DNA from 2 places in the Cupriavidus sp. FW306-1B-F12B genome. Region 2 is predicted to be linked to the other one. Evidence: predicted binding sites of a transcription regulator. Region 2 holds the regulator's gene; the other holds the start of a gene.
What was found. Region 2 encodes HrcA, which represses chaperone genes, less so after heat shock. Its sites were predicted from a motif close to TTAGCACTCNNNNNNNNNGAGTGCTAA; they were not measured.

Region 1 (3,411 bases), on a different contig from region 2:
CGCACCTTCCGCTTCTCGATCCTGTACCTGTCGCTGCTGTTCGCCGCGCTGCTGGTCGACCACTACTTCAAGTTCGTGCCGCAGGTCTGACCTGTGGCCGACCGGCTGCGGCATCTTGTCGCGGCCGGCGCAGCGTGGCGGCACGATCGGCGATACTGCGTGATGTCGCCGCCCTCCGGTGCCGCTGTTTCCTCCCACCCCTGACCGGTCTCCGCCGCATGCCCCGCCTAAGCCCCGCCTCCGGCCTGTTCGCCGCCTTCCGCCGCTTTTCCCTGCTGGCCGCGCTTGCGCTGGCCGTGGCTGCCTGCGGGCAGCAGAAGGCCTCGTTCCGCAATGTCGACATCACCGGCGCGGCGGACTTCGGCAAGGACTTCTCGCTGACCGACCATCACGGCAAGGTGCGCACCATCGCCGACTTCAAGGGCAAGGCGGTGGTGATGTTCTTCGGCTACACCCACTGTCCCGACGTGTGCCCGACGACGATGGCCGAACTGAAGGCGGTGATGGAGAAACTGGGCCCCGACGCCGACCGCGTGCAGGTGCTGTTCGTCACGGTCGACCCGGAACGCGACACGCAGGCGCTGCTGGCCCAGTACGTGCCGGCCTTCGATGGGCGCTTCCTGGGGCTGCGCCCGGCCGATGAAGCCGCACTGCAGAAGTTGACCAAGGACTTCAAGGTGTTCTACGCCAAGGTGCCGGGCAGCTCCCCGACCAACTACACGGTTGACCACTCCGCGGGCAGCTATGTGTTCGACCCGGACGGCAAGCTGCGGCTGTTCATCCGCCACGGCCAGGGTCCGGATCCGATCGCGCACGACCTGAAACAGCTGCTGTCGTGACGTGAAAGGGAGGGAAGGGTGCGGCATAAGGTCGCACTAACCCCTCGCGGGCAACAAAAAGGCCGGTCCAGTGGACCGGCCTTTTGCATGGCTGGGGGTGCGGATCAGGCGAACGCCTGCAGCGCCCCCTTCATCTTCTTCATGGCCGCGGCCTCGATCTGGCGGATGCGCTCGGCCGAGACGCCGAACTCGTCAGCCAGCTCATGCAGCGTGGACCCGCCCGAGCCATCGTCCTCGACGTGCAGCCAGCGCGCCTCGATGATGCGGCGGCTGCGTTCGTCCAGCTTGCCCAGCGCTTCTTCCAGGCCCTCGACCTGCATGCGGTCGTGGCGCTTGGCTTCCAGCACGCGGGTGGGCTCGTTGTGGTTGTCCGCCAGGTAGGCGATGGGGGCGAATTCCTCTTCGCCGTCGTCGATCTGGCCTTCCAGCGCCAGGTCGCCGCCCGACAGGCGGGTCTCCATCTCCATCACTTCTTCGGGCTTGACGTTCAGCTCGCGCGCCACGGCCTCGACCTGCTCCGGCGTGAACGTGTGCGCGCCCTGCTTGTGGCTGCGCAGGTTGAAGAACAGCTTGCGCTGGGCCTTGGTGGTGGCCACCTTGACCATGCGCCAGTTCTTCAGCACGTATTCGTGGATCTCGGCCTTGATCCAGTGCATCGCGTACGACACCAGGCGCACGCCCTGGTCGGGGTCGAAGCGCTTGACCGCCTTCATCAGGCCGATATTGCCTTCCTGGATCAGGTCGGCGTGGGGCAGGCCATAGCCCAGGTACTGGCGGGCGATCGACACCACCAGACGCAGGTGGGACATCACCATCTGGCGGGCAGCATCAACGGAATCGTGGTCGCGGAGCTCGCGCGCCAGGCGCTGCTCTTCCTCCGCGGTCAACAGCGGAATCCGGTGGACAGCCTGGATATAGCTGTCGAGGTTGCCAACGGTGGCCGGGAAGGTCAGCGCGAAGCTGCCCGTGCTCCGGGGTGCCGTCGGCAGACGGTTATTCAGGGTTTGGTCGGCAGACAAGACTGCGTTCACTCAATGGCTCCTTTCGCATCCGGCGGTTCGGTTGCCGGGGTGCCGCGCCTGTTGGGGCGGTGGCACTGCAACACATATTAGCACTCAGGCCGGGTGAGTGCTAATTGGAGCCCCGATGGTCGTGATAGTTCCTCTCGATCGCTCTTGCTGCTGGCATAGCTACTTGCCACTTCGAGCGGCGGGAACGATACCCACGGTTCGGCGCACTGGATGTTAGAGCGGTGCGGGGCATGGGGGTTCTGCCCGCTGCTGCAATGATTTGTTGCAGCAGCGGCTACACTCGACCAAGCTGCGGCGCGCTGGCATCCTTGCAAGCCTCTCTCATTCCACCGGAGGAGTTATGTCTGCTATCGAACACTTGCTCAAGCCGCATGTGCGCGACCTGGGCGATTTTACCGTGCGCCGGCTGTTGCCCGCCGCCGCCTCCCAGACTGTCGGGCCGTTTATCTTCTTCGACCATATGGGGCCGGTGCAACTGCCGCCGGGCGGCGGAGCCGACGTGCGCCCGCATCCACATATCGGACTGGCCACGGTCACTTATCTGTTCGAGGGCGAGATCATCCACCGAGACAGCCTGGGCAGCGACCAGGCGATCCGCCCGGGCGATGTCAACTGGATGACCGCCGGGCACGGCATCGTGCACTCGGAGCGCTCGCCCGAGCATGTGCGCCCCGCCGGGGCCCTCCTGCACGGCATCCAGACCTGGGTGGCACTGCCGCAGGAGCATGAGGGTGCCGAGCCGTCGTTTTTCCACCATCCAGCCGCCACGCTGCCACGGATCGAGCGGCCGGGCGTGCGCATGGTGGTGATTGCGGGCGATGCCTTTGGCCAGGTCTCTCCGGTCAAGGTCTTCAGCCGCACCCTGTATGTGGCGATCGAGCTGGATGCGGGCGCGAGCGTGGAGATCCCGGCCGATCATGCCGAGCGGGGCATCTATCCGGTGGATGGCGCGGTGGCGCTCGACGGCGAGCCGCTGCCGGCCGAGCATATGGTGGTGCTCACGCCGGGCCAGCCCGCGACGCTGACGGCCACGACACCGTCGCGCGTAATGCTGCTGGGCGGTGACCCGACCGACGGGCACCGTTTTATCTACTGGAATTTCGTTGCCAGCAGCAAGGTGGCGATCGAGGCCGCCGCCCAGCGCTGGGAGGACGACCAGTTCCCGCACGTGCCGGGCGAGACCGAGCGCATCCCGCTGCCCCCGCGCAAGCCCTGACAGCGGTCCCGGGGCTGGCTCAGACCGGGCTGGCCCAGGTCACGCGGGTGCCTTGCCGCAGGCATTCGCGGATAGCCTCGACCTGGATCGCGATCGGCGCCGGCACCGGCGCCGCGCCGTCCAGCACGCGCCGGATCCAGGCCACGGTCTGGCCGGCGTCGCTGCCGGGCGGCAGTTCAGGCACTTCGGCCAGCGAACCCACGGCCGGATCGACCAGCGTCTGCTGGTGCCCCTCGTGCAGCCAGTCGATGCGGCTGGTGCGGCGCGCATCGGCCACCACTTCGCCCTCGGTGCCGCGTGCCAGCAGCACGTTGGCGGGTTCATG
Region 2 (3,411 bases):
GCCCGGGCAGAAGACATCGACCCGGCCCGCGCCGACCTTGCCCAGCTCGGCCAGCGTCGGCGCGGTGTACGGCTGCAGCCATTCCGCTTTGCCGAAACGAGACTGGAACGTCACCTGGTACTGGCCCGGCTCTAGGCCCAGCGCCTCGCCCAGCAGCCGGCCGGTCTTCAGGCATTCGCAGTGATAGGGGTCGCCCAGTTCCAGCGTGCGCCGCGGCACGCCGTGGAACGACAGGATCAGCTTGTCGCCGCGGGCAAAGTCCGGCATGCCATGGCGCGCCCAGTAGGCGGCGACCTGCTGGTGCAGCGCCGAGATATAGGCCGGGTGGTCATGGAAATGCTTGACCAGCCGCAGCTCTGGCTGGTTGCGCCACTGGCCCAGCACCCGGAACACCTCGTCGAAGGCCGTGGCCGTGGTGGTGCCGGAGTATTGCGGATACATCGGCAGCACCAGCACCTGCTCGCAGCCCTGCCGGCGCAGCGCCTCCAGCACCGAGGCGATCGACGGGTTGCCGTAGCGCATTGCGCACGCGACCGTCACTTCATGGCCATGCTGGTGCATCAGCCGCTGCAGCGCATGGGCCTGGCGCTCGCTGTAGACCAGCAGCGGCGAGCCCGTCATATGGGCCTCGCGCAGCCAGATCGATTCGTATTTCAGAGCCGAGGCGCGCGAACGCAGCGGCAGGATCACCCCATGCAGCAGCGGCAGCCAGGCCGCGCGCGGGATCTCGACCACGCGCGGGTCGGACAGGAATTCCTTCAGGTAGCGCCCCACCGCCTTGGGCGTGGGAGCGTCCGGGGTGCCCAGGTTGACCAGCAGGATCGCCGTGCGCGGCGCGTGGCCGTGCTGGTAGGCCGGTTCGGGAGAAAACGTCATGTCGCTTCCGGGTTGACACGGTGCCGGGACGGCGCCGGTGCGGCGCACCGGCGATTGCCGCGCCCGGCGGGAATGGCGCCGCTTGTCAGACCAGCCAGTCTTTGCACTAGTTCTGGCTCAGGGCGCTGGACAGCAGGCGCGCGGTGATGTCGACAATGGGGATCACGCGCTCATACGCCATGCGCGTAGGGCCGATCACGCCGAGCGTGCCGACGATCTGGCCGTCGACCTCGTACGGGGCGGTGATGACCGCCATTTCTTCGATCGGCACCAGCCGGCTTTCGCCGCCGATAAAGATCTGCACGCCCTGCGCATGGCTGGACACGTCCAGCAGCTGCAGCAGGCTGGTCTTGTGCTCGAACACGTCGAACAGGCGCCGCAGCTTGTCCATGCTGGAGGCCAGGTCTTCCACTTCCAGCAGCTTGCGCTCGCCACTGATAAAGACGTGGTCGTCGTCCTCGTCCTCGGCGACGCTGCCGGCCTCGACCGCGGCCTGCATCAGCTGCGACATGTCGCGGCGCAGGTCCTGCAGTTCCACCCGCAGGTGGCCGCGCACCGCGTCGAAGCTCATGCCGGCATAGTGCGAGTTGAAGAAGTTGGCCGCCTCGATCAGCTGGGCCGGCGTGTACGACAGCTCGGTCTGGATGATGCGGTTCTGCACGTCGCCCTCGGGGCTGACGATGATCAGCAGGATGCGCTTGTCCGACAGCCGCATGAATTCGATCTGCCGGAACGCCTGCGCGCGGCGCGGCGTCATCACCACGCCGGCAAAGTGCGACAGGTTGGACAGCGTGCGCGCCGCCGCTGTGATCATGCGCTGCGGCCCCAGCTGCTGGCCGCCGAGCTGGTCCTGGATCTGGCCGGTCAGCTCGGCCAGGTCGGCGTTGCGCTCCAGCGGCTTGGCCGTCAGCATCGAATCGACGAACAGCCGGTAGCCGCGCGGGGTCGGGATACGGCCCGCGGAGGTGTGCGGGCTGGCAATAAAGCCCATTTCCTCCAGATCGGACATCACATTGCGAATCGTCGCAGGCGACAGGTCCAGCCCCGAGTATTTCGACAGGGTGCGGGAACCGACCGGCTGCCCTTCGGCAATATAGCGCTCGATCAGGGTCTTGAGCAGCGTTTTGGAGCGTTCATCCATGATGCCCCGATTTTACGCAAGTTTTGGACCTTCTGGCGGACGGCCTGGCCCGCCCGCCCGCGCCTGCTGACAACCGTCATGGCGGTATGGTCTAATCCCGCCATGTCCGCCCCCCCGAGAGCCAGCGCCGTGCGCACTTCGTTCAAGACCGTCGCCCTGGTGGGCCGGTACTCCACTGCCGGCATCGAAGGGCCGCTGGAGGAGATCGCCTCTTATATCCTGCGCAACGGGCAGGACGTGGTGTTCGAGCGCGAAACCTCGCTCGCCACCGGGCTGACCGCCTACCCTGCCCTGTCCGCCGAGGAGATCGGCCGGCAGGCCGACGTGGCCGTGGTGCTGGGCGGCGACGGCACGCTGCTGGGCATCGCGCGCCAGCTGGCCGGCTACGACGTGCCGCTGATCGGCGTCAACCACGGGCGGCTGGGCTTCATGACCGACATCGCGCTGGAAGACGCGCACACCGTGCTGCCCGACATGCTCGACGGCCGGTATGAGGCCGAGACCCGCCTGCTGCTGGAATCGCGCGTGGTGCGCGACGACATGGACATCTTCTCCGCGCTGGCCCTGAACGACGTGGTGGTGAACCGCTCGGGCATCTCCGGCATGGTCGAGCTGGCGGTGTCGGTGGACGGCCACTTCATGTACAACCAGCGCTCGGACGGCCTGATCGTGTCGACCACCACCGGGTCCACCGCCTACGCGCTGTCCGCCGGCGGCCCGATCCTGCACCCGACGCTGTCGGGCGTGGTGCTGGTGCCGATTGCCCCGCACGCGCTGTCCAACCGCCCGATCGTGCTGCCGCACGACGCCGAGGTCACCATCGAGGTGGCCAGCGCGCGCGACGCCAGCGTCAACTTCGACATGCAGTCACTGACCTCGCTGCTGCCGGGCGACCGCATCGTGGTGCGGCGCTCCGAAAAGACCATCAACCTGCTGCACCCGGTCGGCTACAACTACTACGCCACGCTGCGCAAGAAGCTGCACTGGCACGAATACCCGTCCGAAGACAACCGCCTCTGAGCCAGTATCAAGCCGCCCTCCAAGCCTGAGCCCGAACCCATCGGACCGACTACCTTCCACGCCACGATGCTGCGCAGCCTGTCCATCCGCGATTTCGTCATCGTCGATACGCTCGACCTGGACTTCACCACTGGCTTCACCGTCTTCACCGGCGAGACCGGCGCCGGCAAATCCATCCTGATCGATGCCCTGGCGCTGGTGCTGGGCGAACGCGCCGATGCCGGCGTGGTGCGCGAAGGCGCCCCGCGCGCCAGCGTCAGCGCCACCTTCTCGACCCACCCGGCACTGGATGCCTGGCTGGCCGAGCGCGAGCTCAACAGCGAAGCGGAAGACGGCGTGCACACCGTGCTGCTGCGCCGCACGGTCGATGCCGG

Region 1: a site for HrcA is predicted at 1,948-1,974, ahead of rpoH (RNA polymerase sigma factor RpoH). Genes of this name have one in related genera too.

Annotation. Positions count from the first base shown of each region.
Region 1 is NZ_JBYSXC010000009.1:28,651-32,061, forward strand. It holds gene cyoE (heme o synthase) at 1-90, shown strand, start outside; gene AC3WLE_RS16485 (SCO family protein) at 219-839, shown strand; gene rpoH (RNA polymerase sigma factor RpoH) at 944-1,870, opposite strand; gene AC3WLE_RS16495 (pirin family protein) at 2,211-3,086, shown strand; gene ybiB (DNA-binding protein YbiB) at 3,106-3,411, opposite strand, start outside.
Region 2 is NZ_JBYSXC010000010.1:39,363-42,773, reverse strand. It holds gene hemH (ferrochelatase) at 1-876, opposite strand, end outside; gene hrcA (heat-inducible transcriptional repressor HrcA) at 983-2,017, opposite strand; gene AC3WLE_RS17730 (NAD kinase) at 2,120-3,037, shown strand; gene recN (DNA repair protein RecN) at 3,104-3,411, shown strand, end outside.